Regions from separate parts of the Amycolatopsis sp. H20-H5 genome, predicted to be linked through region 2. Evidence: riboswitches for the same ligand, from Rfam matches in the RefSeq annotation. Region 2 holds a riboswitch; each other region holds the start of a gene.
What was found. A riboswitch is a leader RNA that binds a small molecule or an ion and turns the genes downstream of it on or off. The one in region 2 is predicted to bind S-adenosylmethionine.
Positions count from the first base shown of each region.

Region 1: it holds a riboswitch for S-adenosylmethionine, as region 2 does, so the genes downstream of both, QMK34_RS11990 (methionine ABC transporter ATP-binding protein) here and QMK34_RS20680 (aminotransferase class V-fold PLP-dependent enzyme) in region 2, are expected to answer to the same signal.
Region 3: it holds a riboswitch for S-adenosylmethionine, as region 2 does, so the genes downstream of both, thrC (threonine synthase) here and QMK34_RS20680 (aminotransferase class V-fold PLP-dependent enzyme) in region 2, are expected to answer to the same signal.

Region 1 is NZ_JAYMZS010000015.1:119,190-126,533, forward strand. It holds gene QMK34_RS11990 (methionine ABC transporter ATP-binding protein) at 1-923, opposite strand, end outside; SAM riboswitch class I at 1,147-1,237, opposite strand; gene rsmA (16S rRNA (adenine(1518)-N(6)/adenine(1519)-N(6))-dimethyltransferase RsmA) at 1,386-2,234, opposite strand; gene QMK34_RS12000 (transglycosylase family protein) at 2,446-3,873, opposite strand; gene QMK34_RS12005 (TatD family hydrolase) at 4,195-5,034, opposite strand; gene metG (methionine--tRNA ligase) at 5,045-6,838, opposite strand; gene QMK34_RS12015 (PadR family transcriptional regulator) at 6,903-7,344, shown strand, end outside.
Region 2 is NZ_JAYMZS010000035.1:61,664-69,007, reverse strand. It holds gene QMK34_RS20705 (DUF885 domain-containing protein) at 1-1,103, opposite strand, end outside; gene QMK34_RS20700 (AsnC family protein) at 1,215-2,162, shown strand; gene QMK34_RS20695 (RluA family pseudouridine synthase) at 2,239-3,165, opposite strand; gene lspA (signal peptidase II) at 3,162-3,803, opposite strand; gene QMK34_RS20685 (hypothetical protein) at 3,828-4,406, opposite strand; gene QMK34_RS20680 (aminotransferase class V-fold PLP-dependent enzyme) at 4,441-5,787, opposite strand; SAM riboswitch class IV at 5,826-5,940, opposite strand; gene QMK34_RS20675 (M23 family metallopeptidase) at 6,029-6,730, opposite strand; gene QMK34_RS20670 (potassium/proton antiporter) at 6,863-7,344, opposite strand, start outside.
Region 3 is NZ_JAYMZS010000029.1:75,422-82,765, forward strand. It holds gene QMK34_RS18480 (DMT family transporter) at 1-565, opposite strand, end outside; gene rpsT (30S ribosomal protein S20) at 764-1,024, shown strand; gene holA (DNA polymerase III subunit delta) at 1,085-2,068, opposite strand; SAM riboswitch class I at 2,202-2,334, shown strand; gene thrC (threonine synthase) at 2,347-3,615, shown strand; gene QMK34_RS18500 (ComEC/Rec2 family competence protein) at 3,635-6,043, opposite strand; gene QMK34_RS18505 (ComEA family DNA-binding protein) at 6,040-6,771, opposite strand; partial or broken gene QMK34_RS18510 (DegV family protein) at 7,021-7,344, opposite strand, start outside.

The sequences.
Region 1 (7,344 bases), on a different contig from region 2:
ACGCCGCGGACGCCGAGGCGGAAGCGGCCGACCGGGGTGTCGCCGATGCGGGTCAGGCCGCCGCCGATGGTGGACAGCTCGACGTCGAAGCGGCCTGCGGCCTCCGGCAGGAGAGCGCCGACGGACGCGAAGCCGACGAGGACGACGTCGACCGAGCGGTCGTATTTGGCGGACTGGGCGCGGGTGGTCTCGATCGCCGGGAGCAGGGCCTGCGCGGTGCGGCTCGACGGGTCGGAGATGAGGTCCAGCACCGTGCCGCGCTCGACCACGGTGCCGTTCTCCAGCACCGCGACGTCGTCGCAGACGCGGCGGACGACGCCCGCGTCCGGGGTGGTGAGCAGGATCGTGACGCCGAGCTCGGCGCGGGCGCGGTCGAGCACGGTCAGGACCGAGCCCGCCTCGTCCGGGTGGATGCCCGCGGTCGGGTCGTCGGCGAGCAGGACCGACGGGCTCGCCGCGAGGGCCTTGGCGACGGCGACGCGGCGGCGCTGGCCGTCGGTCAGCTCGCTGGGACGCTGGCTCGCGCGCGGGGTCAGGCCGACGAGGTCGAGCAGGTTGGCGACCCGGGTGCGGCGCTGCGGGCCGTCGAGGCCGAGCTGCTCCAGCGGCGACGCGATGTTGCCCGCGACGGTCCGCTCGGCCAGCAGGTCGATCTTGGAGTCGACGATGCCGACCTGACGGCGGATCTCGCGCAGCCGGCGGCCGTCGAGGGTGCCGGTGTTGAGTCCGTCCAGCCGCACGACACCGCGGTCGGGGCGCTCCTGCAGGCCGATGCAACGGGCAAGGGTGGACTTGCCGGAGCCCGCGGGGCCGACCACGCCGAAGAGTGAGCCGGCCTGGATATCGACACTCACGTCGCGTAGTGCGACGACCGGACTTCCGTTGAGGGGAAAGGACTTGGACAGGTTTTCGACAGTGATCACGATGGCTCCCAGAAGGCCTGCGGGGAGGGCGCAGCTCCGTTGCCGGGCGCGCTGATCCTCACCGAATGAACCGTCCTCAATGGACGGCAAGAGAACAGGAAAAGAGAAGACTCAGGCGAATGCGGTGGAGCGTCGACACGCACATACCGAGCGGCGACCTTCGTCGACAACGCGGCGCTTGGTCAGCAGGAGCGGGTGGGTGACCCTGTTCATCTCGGACAAGCCTCCATCGGTCCTGGCTGTAGCACCTTCCCCATGGGGGGTGGTTGCTGCGACTTCAGCGAGCCAGGTCTCTCAGTCGCTCGGGATGGTCCTATGAGTAAAACCGATCCCACTGGGTGAAAGCAAGCGCGTAGGCGCAGATCACACGTCTGGGCGCGCCCGGATGGCGAGAAAAGCAGTCCAGAAGACGGCCGGGACGCGTTCCCCCGCTGGTGAGGCGGCTGGTGAGGCGGCTGGACGTCAGTTCGCGGCCGCGGCGGCGATGCGCGCGAAGTCGTGGACGTCCAGCTGCTCGCCGCGGGTCTTGGGGTCGACACCGGCGGCGACGAGCAGCTCCCCCGCCCGCTCGGCTGAGCCCGCCCACGTCGCCAGCGCCGCGCGCAGCGTCTTCCGGCGCTGCGAGAACGCCGCGTCGACCACCGCGAACAGCACCTTCCTGTCCACAGTGGACACAGCTTCAGTCGCCCGCTCGAACGAGACGAGCGCGGAATCGACGTTGGGCACCGGCCAGAACACCGCGCGCGGCACCGCGGCCACCTTGCGCGCACGCCCGTACCAGGCGAGCTTGACGCTGGGGATCCCGTAGATGCGGCTGCCCGGCCCGGCGGCCATCCGGTCGGCGACCTCGGTCTGGACCATGACGAGCCCCCGGACGAGCGAGGGAAACTCGGCCAGCAGGTGCAGCACCACCGGCACGGCGACGTTGTACGGCAGGTTGGCGACCACGGTGGTCGGCGCGAGCGGCAGATCGGCGACCTTGATCCGCATCGCGTCCGCCTCGATCACCGTCAGCCTGTCCGCGACCTCGGCGCCACGCTCGGCGACCGTGCGCGGCAGGCGCTCGGCGAGCTTGCGATCGATCTCGACGGCGACGACCCGCGGCCCGGCGGCCAGCAGGCCCAGCGTCAGCGAGCCCAGCCCTGGCCCGACCTCGAGCACCACGTCCTCGGCCCCGACCCCGGCCAGCTCGACGATGCGGCGCACGGTGTTGGGATCGTGCACGAAGTTCTGCCCGAGCTTCTTGGTCGGACGCACGTCCAGCTCGGCGGCGAGCCCGCGGATCTCGGCAGGCCCGAGCAGATCAGTCACCCGGCGAGCCTAGTCGTGACCCCGCCGGGCCCCCCGGACAACCCGGGGGCGCAAGCAGAGCCGGGGCCCCAAGAGCTGCCCCTGAAGGCCACCTTCACGGCGTTTTACGCCGTGAAGGTGGCCTTCAGGGGCAGTCCGTGACAAGAGAAAGCGCCGCCACCCGGGAATACCGAACCGGGTGGCGGCGCTGATCAAGAACGTGAGAGCTGAGTCAGGCCTTCTTGCCGCAGACGGGCCAGGCGCTGTAGCCACCGCGAGCGTCGCGGACCTTCTCGGCCACGGCGATCTGCTGGGCCTTGCTGGCCTGGTGCGGAAGGTTCGCGTACTGGTCGCCGCCGTAGGCGTCCCAGGTGCTCTTGTTGAACTGGAGGCCGCCGTAGTAGCCGTTGCCGGTGTTGATGGCCCAGTTGCCGCCGGCCTCGCAGGCCGCGATGCGGTCCCAGGAGGAACTGTCGCCGATGGCGGGCTCGGGCGGGGCCTTGGTGCCGACGTGGGTGATCTTCGGCTTCGCCTCGGTGATGACCTGCTCGGAGGTCTGCTCGCGGGCGACTTCCTGGCCGTTCTTCTTGGTCACCTTGTACGTGACCATCTTCTCGCCCGGCGTGCCGGGGTCCTCGACCTTGATCTTGCCCTTTTCGAGGTCCGGGTCGTCGACCTTCTGCTCTTCGGGGTCGATGGTCTCCTTCTGGTTGACCATCATGACGCCGGTACGGCTGAGGTGGACTTCGGCGCCGTCGACGATCTTGAAGGCGAGGCCGCCCTCGGCCGCGTCGTCCGGGCCCAGCGTCAGCTTCTGCTCGCCGAGGAATTCCTTGGTGGTGACCGCGTTGCTCTTGACCGCGCGCGGCGCGTGGTCGCCGTCGTAGAGCATGACGTTCTTGAGGGTCTTGATCTCGACTGTCGCGCCCTCGAGCGGGAGCTCGCCGGTCTGCGGCATCGAGGTCCAGGTGCCCGGCTTGGCCAGGTCGGACATCCCGAGCTGCCCCAGCGCCTCGCCGAGGCTGGTCGCACGGACCCAGGACTCGCGCTGCGCGCCGTCGACGACCAGGTTGAGCTTGCGGCCGCGCTCCAGCTTGATGACGCCGCCGTCGCCGACAGTGGCGGCCGGGGAAGGCGAAAGGGAGTCGTGCGCGCCGACGGACATGCCGGCGTCTTCGAGGATCTCGCCGACCGTGTCGCCGTAGCTGTGCACGGTGCGCTGCTGGCCGTCGATGTCGAGCGTGACGCTCTTGTTCATCGCCATCGCGGCGGCGCCGCCACCGGCGACGGTGAGCATCACGGCGAGGACGGTGCCCTTGAGGAAGCGCTGCTTCCAGGTGCGGGTGGCCTCGGCGATGACCTGGTGCTTGAGCTCGGCCTTCTCGGCCGGGGAGGCGGTGCGGTCCGCGGCGGCCTCGTCAGGAATGACGATCGGCGGGAGCATCGTGGTCTCGGCGCTGATCAGGCGGATCAGTTCGTCGATGTCGACGTCGATCTCGGCCATCAGCGTGTCGGCGTCGGGGCCGAGCGCGGTCAGCACGTCCTGGTGGGTGATGCGGGGATCGTCTGAGAATGCGTAGTCGCCGTAGAAATCGGCTCCGCTATCGAGAATGCCGACGCCACCGGGGCGCAAGTCACCCTGTCTGCTGCTACCAGTCACCGGGTCGTTCCCTTTCCCAAGACGTCGCATGAGCTACGACGTCCTTCGTCTCGACACGCCGGGAGGCGCATCTGTAGAAGTCCGACACCCGCAGCCAGCGCCATCGTCACGGTCCCCGGCCCGAGGGCCTGGCACCGCTTCCCCGACGTGCACTGACGTGACTGTGGGCGTAACAGTCGGCATCTGCTTCAAGCAGAACCAACTGGCACGATCACGGGACAGTAACGAGTCCCGCCGGGTTGCGCAAACACCCCCCGGAGTGTCGTGACCTTCGTCACTCCATCAGGTGGATGATCACGCACCCCTAATGTCGCAATGCGTTCACCCCGATGTCACCGTCGGCAATCGGAATACCCGCTCGGCCGTCATTCGGACCGCTTCGGCGACTTCGTGCACCGCTTCGCCGCGTAGCACCGCGAGGTGACGGACGGTGTATGCCGCGCAATACGGCTCGTTCGGCCGCCCACGGAACGGGTGGGGGGTCAGAAACGGCGCGTCGGTCTCGACGAGGTACTGATCCGCCGGAACCAGCCGCGCCGCGTCCCGGAGCCCGCGCGCGTTCTTGAAAGAAACCGTGCCCGCGAACGACAGGACGTACCCCGCCGCCACACAGCGCCGCGCGATGTCGGCGTCCCCGGAGAAACAATGGAAGACGACGTCGTCCGGCGCGCCTTCCTCTTCCAGGATGCGCAGGACGTCCTCGTGCGCGTCGCGATCGTGGATCATCAGCGGCTTGCCGAGCCGCTTGGCGAGGTCGATGTGCCAGCGGAACGCGTCCTGCTGGGCGTCATGGGGCGAGTAGTCCCAGTAGTAGTCGAGGCCGGTCTCGCCGACCGCGACCACCCGCGGCTCCCCCGCCAGACGCTCCACTTCGGACTTCTCCGCCTCGCCGAAGTCCTTGGTGCGCGTGGGATGGATGGCCACCGCGGCGAACACCCTGGTGTCCCAGGTGGACGCCTCGACGGCCCAGCGCGCGGACGCGAGGTCGTCCGCGACGGTCACCACCCGGCCCACCCCGGCGCGGGCGGCGCGGTCGATCATGGCCGTCACCTCGGCCGCGGTCGACGCGCCGCACGCGTCGAGATGGGTATGCGAGTCCACTGTCGACACCGGGAGCCTGTCCGGGATCGGCGGCAGCTCGCGCTTCTCGTCCTTACTCATCCGACCAGGCTCACTTCGCGATCGGAGCCCACTCAGGCCCGGTCTCGCCGAGCTCCGGCTCGAGCTTCGGGAACAGCGGCGACGGCTTCTGCAGGGGGCGGCCGACCTCGATCGGCACGGACTCCCAGCGGGCCTGCTCGGCTTTGTAGTCGCCCGTGATGATCGGGTTCATCCGGCCAGGGATGTCGAGGTCCTCGACCTCCTGCAGCTCCGGCTGAGCCGCCCAGATGCCCGAGCCGCCGAGCGCCTCGTGCACCTTCTGCGCCGAGTGCGGCAGGAACGGCGTCAGCAGCGTATTGGCGTCTGAGACGACCTGAAGCGCGGTGTGGAGCACGGTGTCGCGCCGGGCCGGGTCGTCCTTGAGCTTCCACGGCTCCTGGTCCGACAGGTACCGGTTCGCCGCCGTGACGACGCGCATGGCCTCGCTCGACGCCAGCTTGAACCGCGACCGCTGCAGGTGCGCACCGGCGGTCTCGAAGGCCTTGCGGGACAGGGCCTTGAGCTCCTCGTCGGCCGCCGCGGGGGCGTCCGGACGCGGGATCGAGCCGACGTTCTTGTGCGCCATCGAGATCGACCGGTTGACCAGGTTGCCCCACTCGTTGGCCAGCTCGGAGTTGGTCCGGCGGACGAACTCGTCCCAGGTGAAGTCGGTGTCCTGAGTCTCCGGGCCTGCCGCCGAGATGAAGTACCGCAGCGTGTCGGGGCCGAACTCACGCAGGAAGTCGTCGACGTAGATGACCGTGCCGCGCGAGGTCGAGAACTTCGAGCCGCTCATGGTGAGGAACTCGCTCGACACGATCTCGTCGGGCAGGTTCAGCTGGCCGAACGGGCCCGGCGTGCCGCCCTTGTCGCCCTGGCCGTTGTGGCCGAGCAGCAGGGCGGGCCAGATCTGGGCGTGGAAGGTGATGTTGTCCTTGCCCATGAAGTAGTAGCCACGGGCGTCCGGGTTGAGCCACCACTCCTTCCAGGCGTCGGAGTCCCCGCTGCGGCGGGCCCACTCGACACTGGCCGAGAAGTAGCCGATGACCGCATCGAACCAGACGTAGAACCGCTTCATCGGCTGGTCGCGCCAGCCGTCGAGGGGGATCTTGACGCCCCAGTCGAGGTCGCGGGTGATCGGCCGGGGGCGCATGTCCTCGACCAGGTTGCGGGTGAAGTTGAGGACGTTGGGGCGCCAGTCCGTCTTGGTCGAGAGCCACTTGCCGAGCGTCTCGGTGAACGCGGGCAGGTCGAGGAACAGGTGCTCGGTCTCGACGAACTTCGGCGTCTCGCCGTTGATGCGGGACTTCGGGTTGATCAGGTCGGCGGGGTCGAGCTGGTTGCCGCAGTTGTCGCACTGGTCGCCGCGCGCGCCGTCGTAGCCGCAGATCGGGCAGGTGCCCTCGATGTAGCGGTCGGGCAGGGTGCGCCCGGTGGACGGGCTGATCGCGCCCTTGGCGGTGCGGGCCTCGATGTAGCCGTTGCGGTGCAGCGCGAGGAAGATCTGCTGGGTGACCTCGGCGTGGTTGCCGGTGGTGGTGCGGGTGAACAGGTCGTAGGTGAGGCCGAGACCCTGGAGGTCCTGGCCGATCTGGCGGGCGTACTTGTCCGCGGTCTGCTGCGGCGTGAGGCCTTCTTTGTCGGCCTGGACCATCATCGGCGTGCCGTGTTCGTCCGTGCCGGAGACCATGAGGACCCGGTTGCCGGCCATTCGCTGGTAGCGGGAGAAGACGTCCGAAGGGACACCGAATCCGGATACATGGCCGATGTGGCGGGGTCCGTTGGCATAGGGCCAGGCCACCGCCGTCAACACAGGGGTGCTCATGGCTATTTAGCCTACGGATGGCGTCACGTGCATTGTTGACAGGTATCGAATGAAGGAGGCCGGGTTGTCCGCGACGCGTCTGCTGGTGCTCGGAGTCGTGCGGATGCGCGGCCAGGCACACGGCTATCAGGTCCGGCGCGAGCTGCTGACCTGGCACGCCGACAAGTGGGCCAACGTCCAGCCAGGGTCGATCTACCACGCGCTGAAGAAGATGACCGGCGAAGGCCTGCTCGAACAGGTGGCGGACGAGGAGGGTGTTTCCGCGGGCCCGGACCGCGTCGCCTATCGCCTGACCGAGGACGGCGAGACCGAGTTCCAGGTGCTGCTCGGCCGCGCGCTGGTGGAAGAGGACGCCACCGGCTACAGCCTGTCCGCCGCGGTGACGATGATGACCTCGCTGCCCCGCGCCCGTGCGATCAACCTGCTCAAGCAGCAACTCGCCCACCTGGAAGCGCGCGCGACCTCGACGCACTACGCGCGCGATCACGCCGTCGAGATGGGGCAGC
Region 2 (7,344 bases):
GTCGCCTCGTGGGTGTTGGCGAAGTAGACGCCCGGCCGGGATCCGTCCGTCGTGGACGGCATGTAGTACGCGGCGGGTGCGGCGGGCCCCGCCTCGGGCGGGGACGAGCGGACCTCCCACGGCTGGGGCGGGATCCTGCCGAACCAGTTCGGCGCCTCGGCCTCGGCGCGGGTGATGGCCGAGCGAGCGGTTTCGAGCAGCTCTTCGGCGTCGGACCAGCGCAGCGCCGGGTCGGTGCGGAGCTTGGCGAAGATCTCGGCGAGCTGATCCGTGCCGAACACCCTGGAGCCGAGCGTGCGGTACTCCTCGGCCAGCTTCGCGATGAGGGCGAGGCCGGTTTCGTGCAGCTCCTGCGGGCCGCGGTCAGTGGTCGTGTGCGTGCGCGCGAGCAGTGCGTAGATCCGCTCGCCGCCGGGCAGCCAGCAGAGGCCGGGCTTGTCCGCCGGGCGTCCGTGCGGCGCGATCTCGGTGGCGAGCACCTCGCGGTACGCGGCGAACGCCGGGCGCACGACGTCGCGCAGGAGCTCCTCACGCCGCTTGTCGAACTCCTCGTCCGGGCCGGGCGGGGTGCGCAGCGGATCGGCGGCCGGGTCCGCGAGGTAGCGGTCGAGCTGGGCGATCGTGGCCGCGACCAGGTGCGCGACCGGGACCAGCCCGTCCGCGACACCGTCACGGTGGCGCTGTGCTGTCCGCTCCAGGTACAGCGGGAGCGCCTCGAGCCTGCCCAGGTGCGCGGTGGCCTGCGAACCGGCGGCGACCGGGAGCATCGGCAGATGCGTCAGCATCGCGGCCGCGGGCGCGACGAACAGGTCGCTGACGGTGAACTCGACGAACCGGGTGTCGATGTGGTCGATCCGGGACTGGGCGGTGCTGACCAGCACGTCCCTGGTGACCCTGTCCTCGGGGCTCAGTCCGGAGGGCTCGAATACGAGCGCCCGCTCGACGAACCCGGCCAGCCGCGCCCGGTGTGCCCGCTCGGCCTCGCCGCTGGGATCGCCGAGCCCTTCGGCGTCCGGGCGGATGCCGAGCAGGGCGGGGGTCAGCGGGTCGACTTCGAACAGGTAGCCGACGAACTCGTCGGCGAGGGTGGCGACTTCGGTCATGGGGACGTCCTGGAGAGTCGAGGGATGCGGTGTCCCCGAGCCTAATGGAGATCACCGACACAGGGACGACCTTCGGCACGGCCGGTGAGGCGAGGCGGTAGCGTTCCGGGAGTGGCCGTGACCGATCCCGTGGATGCCCGACTGCTCGCCGCCCTGGCGGACCTGGGCAAGGCGGCGGTCCACGAACTCGCGGCCAAGGTCGGGATGGACCCCCGCGAGGTCGCGTACCGGCTGGTCGCGCTCTCCGGCAGCGGCCTGCCCCTGCTCGTCGGCGTCGAGAGCGACCCGAACGGCCTGCGCGCGGCCATCGGCGGCGCCCCGGCGTGGACAGCGCGGCCGCCCCGGCAACCCCCGCAGAACGTCCCCCATCCGGTGCACGGAACGCCGTCCGGCGCCTACAACGTCCAGGGCACCCCCTCCGGCGCGTACACCGTTCAGGGGACACCGTCGGGCCGCTATCCCGGGCCCCCGCCACGGCCGCCCCAGCAGCGTCCGCAGTTCGCGCCGCCCCCTCCCCCGCCCCAGCAGCAGCCGCCGATGGCGCCCCTCGATCCGGTGATGAGCACCTGGGGCCCGCCGCAGAGCTCGTCCTGGGCCCGCGGCGACGAGCAGCAGCGCGCGAAGCAGCCGCCGGAGGGCAAGAAGGGGCGCGTCGGCGAGGTGCTGGAGACCCAGGGTCTCGAGGGCGAGCAGCTCACCGTGCAGCTGCTGGAGATCCAGGACCCGGCGGACTACCTGTTCGGCGCGGCGGGCTACCGCCTCGAAGAGGGCGAGCGCTCGGTCGTGGTGCACACCGAGATCACCAACCGCGGCGCGATCCCGTTCGTCTCGCTGCCGGACAACTACCTCGAGCTGATGACCGTCGACGGCAAGGCGATCGGCAAGGCCCCGGTGTCGCTCACCTCCCGGCCGCAGCACAAGATCGGCGTCCGGCCCGGCGAGACACTGGGCGGCCACACCGTCTACGTCCTGCCCGACGCCACCCGCGTGGTCGCCGTCCGCTGGAGCCCCCGCCCCGAACCGGACGAGCGCACCCTCACCTGGGTGATGGACGACTGACGCCCTGACGAGGCGCCGGACACGGGTGGCCGGGGACGATCTGGGTCCGGGCTGCTTCCCGCGGGTGTGGCCGCCGTCAGTTCTCGGAGCGGAGGATCCTCAGCGCCTTCGCCAGGTCATCCGGGTACTCGGTCTCGAAGCTGACGTACCGGCCGTCTGCAGGGTGGTGGAAGCCGAGGGTCTTCGCGTGCAGCCACTGCCGGGACAGGCCCAGCTTGCGGGACAGGACCGGGTCGGCGCCGTAGGTCATATCGCCGACGCACGGGTGCTTCAGCGCGGAGAAGTGCACGCGGATCTGGTGCGTGCGACCGGTCTCCAGTTTGATCTCCGCCAGCGACGCGGCGCGGAAGGCCTCGACGACCTCGTAGTGTGTGACGCTGGGGCGCCCGCCCGCGACGACGGCGAACTTGTAGTCGTGGCGGGGGTGGCGGTCGATCGGGGCGTCGATGGTGCCGCGCATCGGGTCCGGGTGACCCTGGACGATGGCGTGGTAACCCTTGTCCACCGTGCGTTCCTTGAACGCCCGCTTCAGCTCGGTGTACGCGTGCTCACTCTTCGCGACCACCATGACGCCGGTGGTGCCCGCGTCGAGGCGGTGCACGACGCCCTGGCGCTCGGCCGCGCCGGAGGTGGCGATGCGCAGACCGGCCGCGGCCAGGCCGCCGATCACGGTCGGGCCGGTCCAGCCGGGGCTGGGGTGCACGGCGACACCGACCGGCTTCGACACCACGACGATGTCGTCGTCCTGATAGACGATCGCCATCCCGGGCACCGGCTCGACGATGACCTCGATCGAGGACTCCGGCTCGGGCAGGGTGACCTCGAGCAGCCCGCCGGCGGGCAGCCGGTCCGACTTGCCTGCCGGACGGCCGTCGAGCAGCACGTCACCGGACTCGGCCAGCTCGGCGACCACGGTGCGGGACAGGCCGAGCAGCTTGGCCAGCCCGGCGTCCACCCGCATTCCTTCGAGCCCGTTGGGCACGGGCAACAATCGGGAGGTCACTGACTCGCTCCAGTCTGGGTCTTCTTCTTGTCCTTTGTGGACGTTCCATCGTAGTCCTTGCCCAGCAGGGAGAGCAGCACGATCAGCACCCCGCCGACGCAGATGGCGGAATCGGCGATGTTGAAGATCGCCCAGCCCTCGCCGTTCGGCGCGAACGCCGAGATGAAGTCGACGACGTGGCCCTGCAGCGGCCCGGGGGCGCGGAAGACGCGGTCGGTCAGGTTGCCGAGCGCGCCGGCGAGCACCAGGCCCAGCCCGATCGCCCAGCCGACCGAGCGCAGCCGTCGCGAAAGCCAGACGATGGCGACGACGACGGCGATCGCGACCAACGCCAGCACCCAGGTGAGCCCGGTGGCCATCGAGAACGCGGCGCCGGGATTGCGGATGAGCTGCAGGTAGATCAGCCCGCCGAGGATCTTGACCGGCTCCCGGCCTTCGAGGTTCGCCACCACGAGGCTCTTGGTCAGCAGGTCCACGGCCCACAGCAGCGCCGCGAACAGGAAGACGAGGCCGACCCGGCGCTGGGGCAGCGCGGGTTCCGACGGCGGCGCCTGCTCGGCCGTCTCCGACGGCTGCGGCGCATCGACCTCAGGCTCCGGTGCGGCGGTCTCGGACGGCGATTCGGGCTCGGTGCTCACCGTGCCATTGTCCACTGTCCCTGCTCACGGCGTGTCAGCGGTGGGTCGCGGCCGTTTCAGCACCGCCGCGAACGCCCCGGCGAACACCACCATCACCGGGATCAGCAACTCCGCCAGCCGCCCCGGCGAGAGCAGCGCGGCCACCAGGAACCCCGCGGCCACCGCCAGCACCAGCACGCTGCGGTCGAGCCAGGCGAGCAGGAGCAGCCCGGCGGTGACGAGCAGCGGGTCGCGCAGGGCGTCCGGCAGGCCGAAGCCCGAGTACGACACGAACTCGACGACCGCGATGGCCAGGATGCCGCCGGCCGTGACCGCGAGTGCCCGGCCGTAGCCGGTCTTCGCCCGGTAGGTGTACCAGCCTGCCGTCGCCATCCAGAGCAGCGCCATCGCGAACGGCCAGTAGTCACTGACGTCCCAGGGAACGGAGTCGTAGTGGGCCGCCTCGTCGAAGAACTGACCCGAAGGCTCCTGGAGGTCCCGCAGCAGCGACGGCGCGGGTGAATAAAGCAGGCTCGCCCCCGCGACCGAGACGACGGCCAGTATCAGCTGGACGAAACCCAGCAGCGCCAGCGGAAACCAGTACCTCGGCCGCGCACTCCCCATCCGGGCAGCCTACCGCCGGGATCAGTCGCCGGGATCAATCCAGGAAGGGCGGGAGGTCGCGGGGGTCGCCGACCGGGGCCCAGCGGCCGTCCTGCCGGGTGTACTCCCAGCGCGCGCCGCGGGCGGCGATCTGACGCAAGGCGAGCACCAGGCGGTCGACCTGCTCGTCCGTGGTACCCAGGCCCAGGCTGACGCGCAAGGCCTGCTGACCCTCCGCACCGGCCTCGGCGATGAGACGCCGGGTCGCGACGTGCGCGCAGAACGCGCCGTCCCGCACGCCGATGCCGTACTCGGCCGAGAGGACCGCCGCCAGCCAGCCGGGCTCGAACCCCTCGACGACGAAACTCAGCGTGGCGACCCGGTCCACCGGGGCGTCGAACAGGCGCAGCTCGGCGAAACCGGGCAGTCCGGCCAACCCGCGGCGCAGCCGGGCGAGCAGGGCGGCCTCGTGCTCGCCGATCGCCTCCCAGTTCGCCGAAAGCCGCTCGCACGCGACACCCAGCGCGTACACGCCGACAGTGTTGGGCGAACCGGCTTCGTGCCGCTCCATTCCGGTGTTCCAGACCACGCCCAGCGAGTCGGCCTCGCCGGTGACGAGCTTGGTCGCGCCGCCGCCCGCGAGGTACGGCGGTGCCGCCTTCAGCCAGTCCGCGCGGCCGATCAGCGCGCCCGCCCCGAACGGCGCGTAGAGCTTGTGCCCGGACAGCGCGACGTAGTCGACGTCCAGCTCGCGCAGCGAGACGCGGCGGTGCGGGGCGAGCTGCGCGGCGTCGAGCGCGACGCGGGCGCCGTGGCGGCGTGCGACGGCGGTGATCTCCTTGACCGGCAACAGTTCCCCGGTGACATTGGACGCACCGGTGAGCACGACCAGCCGCGGCCCCGTCGGGCTTTCGGCGAGCGCACTGTCCACAGCGGACACTGCTTCGAGCCGGGTGCGCGGGGTCGCGATCCGGCGCACGTTCCGGCCCCGCCAAGGCAGCAGCGCCGCGTGGTGCTCGGTGTCGAACACCACCACGGAGGTGTTCTTCGGCAGGCTGCGGGCCAGCAGGTTGAAGGAATCGGTGGTGTTGCGGGTGAACACGACGGCGTCGGTCGCCCGCGCGTCGACGAACCGGCGCAGGACGCCGCGGGTCCGCTCGTACAGCTTGGTGGAAACCTGCGACGCGAACCCGGCGCCGCGGTGCACGCTGGCGTACCACGGCAGGAACTCGTTCACCGCCGACTGGACGGCTTCCAGGCACGGCGCGCTCGCGGCGTGGTCGAGGTTGGCGTAGCCGATCTGCCCGCCGGTGACCAGCGGGACGCGCAATGAAGCGCCCACGACTGCGGGAATGTCTTGGTGGGTAACGGTTTCCGCGCTGCGATCGAGTGCGAGCGTCATCGAAGTGCCTCCTCGGCGATCCTGGGGACCCACTGAGGGACCCGCGCTTGCCGGTCGCACCGCGCGACAGGCCAGGTCCTCACCCGGGGCACCCCACCGCGGTAGGAGGGTTGCCGGTCAGCGAGCCGGGGCTTGACGCTGACACTCATGACCTATGACTGGAAAGGTAACCGAAGACCGGCCGATCGCGCGAGTGCCGTCCAGGGGTTGAGACGACGGTCACACGATCGGCCCAGCCGGCTCACACCCTGGTGCGGAAGCTTCCGGGCAGCTGGACGACGGTGCCGTCGGAGTCCCTGGTGGCCGTGCCCGAATACTGCTCGGCGCCTGCGGCGAACTTCCAGCCGCCGATGTCCTTGCCGTCGATCGGCTGGCCGTACACGGCCGCGACCGAGCTCGAAACCTGGCCGTACGACAGGTCGTTCCAGTTACCCACAGCCACCTTCGCCGCTTCCGCGGACGCTGTCGTCGCGGCGCGGGCGGAGGACGTCGCGGGCAGTGTCCAGAGGGTGAAGTGCACGTGGGCGCCGGTGCTGCTGCCGCCACAGGGCAGCGCGTTGCCCGTCGAACCGAGCGGGGTTCCGGCCGCCACCTGCTGACCGTCGGTGACGACGATGTCCTCCAGGTGGTAGTACCCGGTCCGCCAGCCGCCCGCGTGGTCGACGGTCACCCAGTCGCCGCCCGAGCAGTGCTGCAGGCGCACGGTCCCGGCGAGGGCGGCGCGGACGGTCCCGTCCGCCGGGCTGAGATCGAGGGCGTTCTTCACGCCGCTGTTCCCGTTGTCGGAGTGGATCCCGGCCGAGTAGAGCTGCTGCCCGGCGGCGAAGGGGAACCCGAAGGCCGGGGCCGCGACGTCGGCGGTGGCCGTCGGGGTCATGAGCAGAGCACCGGACAAGCCGACCGCGGCGCCGAGGACGGCGACACGAATGCGAAGATTCGTCACTATGAGTACTCCTTTGGCCTAACGCTCACCCATTCGAACTAACCGAAGTGAGCGCACGTTAAGCCATAAGGGGGGACACATGGGAACAGACTGTGCGAAATTTGGGTGAAAGATCGACGAACGAACAACGGCTCAGCGGCCGGATTCGCCCTTCCACCTGGCGAGCCGCCCGGCGCGGTCGACCGCGCGCAGTCGCTGCTCGGTCGCGTCGCGGACGGCGGCTGTCGTGACCACGAGTAGCTGGTCGTTCTCCTGCAGGCGGCTTGTCTTCTGCGGGGTGAAACCGGCGCCGCCACGGACGACCAGGCTCACCGTGGCCCCGCCGGGCAGCCGCAGCTCGGACAGGTAGACGCCGTGCATCTTCGATCCTGGTTGGATGCGGATCTGCAGCAGCTCCGCGCCGAGCTCGTCCAGTGGCGCGGAGTCGACGTCGAGCTCGCTGGGCTCGTTCTTCGTGGACAGCCCGAGCACCCGCGCGAGCGGTGACAGCGTGGCCCCCTGCAGCAGCGTCAGCACGATGACCAGCACGAACACGGCGTTGACCAGCTTTTCGGCGCCCGGCAGCCCCTGGGCCAGCGGGATCATCGCGAGCACGATCGGCACCGCGCCGCGCA
Region 3 (7,344 bases), on a different contig from region 2:
CTCCCGATCCGAAGTAGACGACCGGCGGGACGCCGAGCGCGGTGACCGAATGGGCGTCCCACAGCGTGTACGCGGCGATGGTGAAGCCCGTGAGGACGCCGTACCCGACCCCGGCGCGGCGGGACCCGGACACCGGCCCGCCTCGGCCGCCGGTGCTGATCACCAGCACACCGGACACGATCAGCAGCGCGCCCGCCAGCCCGATCCACCCTGGACGTTCACCCAGCAGGAGGACCGCCGCGAGCACCGACAGGAGCGGTCCGGTGCCTCTCGCGAGCGGGTAGACGAGAGACAGGTCACCGACGGCGTAGCCGCGTTGCAGGACCACCCCGTAGGCGACGTGCAGGATCGACGTGCCCGCGGCCGCGATCAGCCAGCTCCACTGTGGACGGTCTGGTTCCAGCAGCAGGGAACCGACGATCAGCGGGACGAACACGACCGCGGAAATCGTGTAATAGAGCCAGACAAAGGTGGCCCCGCCGCCGGAAACACGTTTCGCCGCGAGGTTCCAGATGGCATGCACGACCGCGGCGACGAGCACGAGAGACAAAGCTGTGGCGTTCACAAGCACCCCGGTTCGCACCGTACCCGTTCCCCCGGGCCGAGGCCGCGGCGAGCCGTGGCGGGGCGACTGTTAGTCTGGCCGTTCGTTGCCGTGTGGCATTCCGCCATGGAGGAAACCCAGCGTCGTCGCTTTGACGGCAGGGGCCACCGAAACGCGGCACGAACCACCTAGCAGGACCGAGATACAGGGAGTGCCTTCATGGCCAACATCAAGTCCCAGATGAAGCGCATCATCACCAACGAGAAGGCGCGTCAGCGCAACCAGGCTATCCGGTCCTCGGTGAAGACCGCGGTCCGCAAGTTCCGCGAGGCGGCCGACGCCGGCGACAAGGCCAAGGCCGTGGAGCTGCAGAAGGACGCCGCCCAGAAGCTGGACAAGGCCGTGACCAAGGGCGTCATCCACGCCAACCAGGCCGCGAACAAGAAGTCCGCGATCGCGAAGCGCATCAACTCGCTCTGATCGAACTGTTCTTCCGGAACCCTCGGTGACCACGGTCACCGGGGGTTCTGTGTTTCCGGGTCAGCCGTTGTCGCCCTTCGCGGCGACGACTTCCAGCACGGCGCGCTCCAGCGCGTAGGACGGGTCCGCCGCCGCGCCCTTGACCTCGGCGTTGAGCCGGGCCACCACCCGCATCGCGGTGGCGAGGCCGTCGGGGCCCCAGCCGCGCGACTGGCCCTGTGCCTTGCGCACCTTCCACGGCGGCATGCCGAGCTCGCCCGCCATCTGGTTGGGATTGCCGCGACCCGCCGCGGAGACCCTGGCGATGGTGCGCACCGCGTCGGCGAGCGCGTCGGCGACCAGCACGTGCGGGACGCCGAGCTGCGTCGCCCAGCGCAGCGACTCCAGCGCGGCCGCGCGATCCCCGCCCACCGCCTTCTCCGCGACGGCGAAGCCGGTCACGTCCGCGCGGCCCGTGTGGTAGCGGCGCACCGCGTCCTCGTCGACCGTGCCCCCGGCGTCAGCGACGAGCTGGGTGGCCGCCGAGGACAGTTCCCGCAGGTCAGAGCCCACCGCGTCGAGCAGCGCGACGACCCCGGCTGCGTCGATCCTGCCGCCCGCGCGGCGGACCTCGTTCCGGATGAAGGACTCCCGCTCGGCGGGTTTGGTGAGCTTGGGGACCTCGGTGATCTCGGCACCGGCCTTGCGCAGGGCGGCGGGCAGCGTCTTGCCCGCCTTGCTACGGCCACCCCCGGTGTGCACGACGACCAGCACGATGCCGTCGGCGGGCTGGGCGACGTAGGACAGCACCGCGTCGGCGAGCTCCTGGGAGATGTCCTGGGCGGACTCGATGACGATCACCCGGCCCTCGCTGAACAGCGACGGGCTGACCAGCTCGATGAGCGCGGGTAGTGTGAGTTCGGACACCCGCACCCTGGTCAGCTCGGCCGTGGCGTCGATCGCCCTGGACACGTTCAGGGTGTCCCGGACGGCACGCTCGATGAGCAGCTCTTCCTCACCGAGAACGAGATGCAGCGGCGGCGGGACGGTGGCTGGCGCGGTCACGGTGACGATCCTGCCACTAGCCCGTCCGCGTGCACTCTCCGGTGACGCCGGACGCCCACCGTGGCACCGAATGATCGGTATGTCGTACGGTGTAACCGAGGCAGCGCCCTGGCGCGCGCCGAAAACTGAATACCGCTCATCCAGAGGGGCAGAGGGAACGGCCCGACGAAGCCCCGGCAACCGGCGACAGCCTGTCATTCCGCGAACGCGGGATAGCTGACGATCACGGTGCCAATTCCGGCCCGCTTCGGTGGGGCAGATGAGGAAAGGACCTCGTGATGACTGCAGCCCTCGGCACGAACACCTCCGCCAAGAAGACCCTGGACCTCGGTCCGGCAGTCGAACTGGTGTCGAAGGAAGAGGGTCACCGGCAGCCACTGGCGCCGGAGTTCGTTTCCGCGGAGGACTTCTCCCCGCTCGATGTGGCCTACGACTTCGGCCGCGTGCGGCGCGAGGACATCCAGGCGGGCCCCAACAACATCTGGCGCTACAAGAAGCTCCTCCCGGTGCCGTCCAACGTCGAAGAGATCCCCAACACCGAGCCCGGCGGCACCCGGCTGGTGCTCGCGGACCGGCTGGCCAAGGCACTCGGCGTCAAGCGGGTCTGGGTCAAGGACGACACCGGGAACCCGACCCACTCCTTCAAGGACCGCGTGGTCGCGGTGGCGCTGGCCGCCGCCCGCGAGTTCGGCTTCAAGGTGCTGGCCTGTCCCTCGACCGGCAACCTGGCGAACGCGGTGGCCGCCGCGGCCGCCCGCGCCGGCTGGGAATCGGTCGTGCTGATCCCCAAGTCGCTCGAGCGCGCGAAGATCCTGACCACCGCGGTGTACGACGGCGCGCTGATCGCGGTCGACGGCAACTACGACGACGTCAACCGCCTCGCCACCCAGCTCGCGGCCGAGCACGAGAGCTGGGCGTTCGTGAACGTCAACGTGCGCCCGTACTACTCCGAGGGCTCGAAGACGCTGGCCTTCGAGGTCGCCGAGCAGCTCGGCTGGCGGATCCCGCCGCAGATCGTGGTGCCGATCGCCTCCGGTTCCCAGCTGACGAAGGTGGACAAGGGCTTCCGTGAATTCGGCGAGCTCGGCCTGGTGGAAGCCAGCCCGTACCAGGTGTTCGGCGCGCAGGCCACCGGTTGCTCGCCGGTGTCCACCGCGTTCCGGAACGGGCACGACGTGATCCAGCCGGTCAAGCCGGACACGATCGCCCGCTCGCTCGCGATCGGGAACCCGGCCGACGGCCCGTACGTGCTCGACGTGGTCAACCGCACGGGTGGCGCGATCGAGGACGTCAGCGACGAAGAGGTCGTCGAGGGCATCCGCCTGCTGGCCAGGACCGAGGGCATCTTCACCGAGACCGCCGGTGGGGTCACCGTGGCGACGGCGAAGAAGCTGCTCGCCACCGGCAAGCTCAACCCGGACGAGGAGATCGTCCTGCTGATCACCGGCGACGGGCTCAAGACCCTGGACGCCATCGAGGGCAAGGTCGGCCCGCGCGCGACCGTGCCGCCGACCGCCGCCGCCGTCAGCGAGGCACTCGGCTTCTAGGGCGTGTCTGCCCCGGGCCTCAGCCCCGGGGCGGGCCGCGAGGCTCGCCCCGGCGCACCATCGCGGGGCCCGGCGCTTCGCCGACCACCGCGGCGTCGCCGTCCTGGTCGGTGCGGGCCACCGGAACCCCGAGCGCCGCCAAGGTGTCCATTGTGGACTTACTGGGATGGCCGTAGGTGTTGCCCGCGCCCACACTGACCAACGCCGCGCGCGGCGCGACGGCACCGAGGAAGCCCGGCAGTGAATAGCGGCTGCCATGGTGGGGAACTTTCAGGACCTCCGCGCGCAGATCGACCCCGGCCGAGAGCAGATCGGCCTGTGCGGCCAGTTCGACGTCCCCGGTGAGCAGGATCCGCCCGGCGGGGGTCCCGGCCCGCAGCACCACCGAACTGTTGTTGATCATGGTGCCGTCCTGCTCGGCGGCCGCCCGCGCGGGCACGTAGCGCGGGCCGAGCACCTCGAGCGTCAGGCCGGGCCAGCTCAGCCGCTGACCGGCGTCGAGTTCCAGCAGCGGCACACCTTCCCTGCCCGTCACCTCGGCCACTTGCCGCCAGGCCCACCCGGGCGCGCGGCCCGCCCCCACGGCGACGGCGCCCACCGACCTGCCCTCGAACACGGATTCGAGCCCGCCGATGTGGTCGGCGTGCAGGTGGCTCAGCACCAGCAGCGGGATCCTGTCCACGCCGAGCCTGCTCAGGCACTCGTCGACCGGCCCCGGCTCGGGCCCGGTGTCGATCACCACCGCCCGGCCCGGCTCGGCCGTCGCCAGCACCACCGCGTCACCCTGCCCGACGTCACAGGCCACCGCGGCCCAGCCCGCGGGCGGCCACGCCGGGGCGAGCACCTTGACCGGGACCACCACCAGCAGCGCTCCGGCCAGCAGTACCGCCAGCATCAGCCGGAACCGGCGACGCCGGACCGCGACCACCAGCCCGGCCAGTGCGGCGACCGCCAGCAGTCCGCCCCACCAGCCACCCGGCCAGGCCACCACCGCGCCCGGTGCCTTCGCCCCCTGCCTGGCCACGGTGATCAGCCACCGGGTCTCGGGCCCGCTCAACCGGACGAACAGCCTGCCCGCGTCGGGCCACCACGGACCGGTGACGGTGGCGAGCACCCCGAACACGGTCACCGGGGCGACCACCGGCGCGGCGAGCACGTTCGTCACCACCGACACGAGACTGACCGTGCCCGCCATGCCCGCGATGATCGGAGCCGTCACCACGAACGCGGCCAGCGGCACGGCCAGCCCCTCGGCGAACCCGGGCGGGACGCCTCGCCGGACCATCGCCTCCGCCCAGCACGGGGCGATCAGCACGAGCCCCGCGGTGGCCACGACGGACAGGGCGAAGCCGAAATCGACCGCCATCGCCGGGTCGCAGGCGATCAGCGCGCAGACCGCGGCGGCGAGAGCGGGCAGCGCGGAACCCTTACGCCCCAAGGCGAGTGCGAGCAGGCCAACCCCGCCCATGACCCCCGCGCGCAGCACGCTGGGCGCGGGCCCGGCGAGCACCAGGAACCCGAGCAGGCACAGCCCCGCGGCCGCGGCGGAGGTCCGCGGGCCTATCTTGAAGGCGCGCAGCATCAGCAGCACCGCGCCGCACACGATCGCGACGTTGCCGCCGCTCACGGCGTTCAGGTGGGACATCCCGGAAGCGGTGAACTCGCGCTCGACCCGCGGCGACAGCGTGCTCGTGTCGCCGACCACCAATCCGGGCAGCAGTCCGGCGGGCTCCTCCGGCAGGACCGCGCACAGCTCCCGCAGACCGGCACGGAGCGACTCGGCCGAGCGCTGCCACCAGGGCACGTCACCGGCGTCCGCGGGCGGACCGCGCACCGAGAGCACGGCGGCGGTCAGTTCGGCACCTCGGGCGGGCGCCAGCCTGCCCGAGGCCGTGACGGACTGGCCCGGCAGCACGGCCGGCCAGCCCGGCACCGGCGCGAGCAGCAGGACGCGGGCGGTCGAGGCCAGCGGCCGCCCGTCCACCTCGGCGGTCTCGATCCGCGCGGCGACGACCACGGACCGGGTGCCCGCCTGCTGATCGGCGTAGCCCGCGCTCCGGACCGGGCGAGGCCGCTCGGTGATCATCACGCGCAGCACCGCGGGCGTGCCGTGGACGGCGGGTTCCCGCACCGGATCCGTGGCGGAGTCGTGGATCCGGAGCGCGACCGGACCCGCCGCCACGAGCCCGCACAGCAACAGCACGGCCGCCACGGCGAACCGGCGCGGCCTGCCCCGCCGGGCGCTGCGCAGCAGGCCGATCGAGAGCGCCACACCGGCCGCCCCGCAGGCGAGTGCGGACCACCAGCCCCAGAGCAGCCCGGTCAACGCGGCGGCCCACAGCGTCAGCGCCGCCGGAACCAGCCGCAGATCATGGCTGCGCCAGGTGGACACCGGCCGGTCCGGATCCAGGCCCGGCGTGGTGCTCATCCGACACTCACCTGGTCGCGCAGCTTGCTGAATTTGGTCTCGCCAATGCCTTCCACATCGCGCAACTGCTCGACTTTGGCGAACCCGCCGTGCGCGGCACGCCACTCCACGATGCGGCGCGCCATGACCTCGCCCACGCCGGGCAGCGAGTCGAGCTGCTCGGGCGTGGCCGTGTTGAGGTCGATCCGGCCGGGCGGGGCGCCCACCGCGGCCGCCCCGGCGACGGGCGCCGGGGCGCCCACCGCCACCTGCTCCCCGTCGGCGAGCTTGCGCGCCAGGTTCAGGCCGGTCAGGTCCGTCCCCGGTGCCGCGCCGCCCGCGGCGCGAACGGCGTCGGCGACGCGGGAGCCCGGCGGCAGCGTGACGAGGCCGGGGGAACGGACCTTGCCGACGACGCTGATCACCAACTCCGCCGGGGACGGGGGCGCCAGGCCGGTGGCGACCGGTCTGGCGACCGGCAGCGACGGCGGGCCCTCCGCCACCGGCCTGCCGCCGAGCAGCGCCACCGCGCCGAACACGGCCCCGGCGACCACGGCCACCACCAGCACGACGCCGAACCAGCGCCGTTTCACCGGCACGCCGTCGCCGGTCACCGCGACGGGCACCCAGCGGCGGACCAGGCGGCCTGCCTGGCCGCCCGGCGCCGGTTCCCTGGACAGCTGCTTGGCCAGCCAGATCAGCCTGGCGTTGGGGGGAGAGCCCGGCTCCCGGGCGGATCGCTCGAACACACGATCGACGCTACGACGGCGCGGCGGCGGGCGGCAGTGGCGAACGCGCCGCCTGTGGACAACCGGGGGGATGGGGATGGATCGACCACGGAAACGATCCTGCCCGGCGGTTTCTGTCGTGGTCGTGTGGGAGGCTGGGAAGCCGCCGCGTCTAGGCCCTGTCTGGTAGATCTGTTCGATGGGCTTCGTGTTCCGGTGGTTCCTGGCGGTGCGGGGATTTGCCCTCGTACCTGGTTATCTGCCCTGCCGTCAGTGGCCGCCTGGACGCGAAGACCGCGAACTTGATTTGCCAGACACGCCCTGGACCCGCTGCACGACCACCCCGAGCACCCCTGGCCCGGTGTGCGCGCCGATCACGGCGCCGAGCTCGGAGACCACACAGCCGCCGGACCACGGGACGGCCTCTTCGATGCGGCCGGCGAGTTCGACCGCGCGCTCATGGGACGCCAGATGGTGCACGGCCAGCTCGACCTGGTCCTCACCGGCCGCGCGCACCGCGAGCTCCACCAGCCTGGCCACCGCCCGGTTCATCGTGCGTACCTTTTCCAGCGGCCGGATCTGCCCCTCGGACAT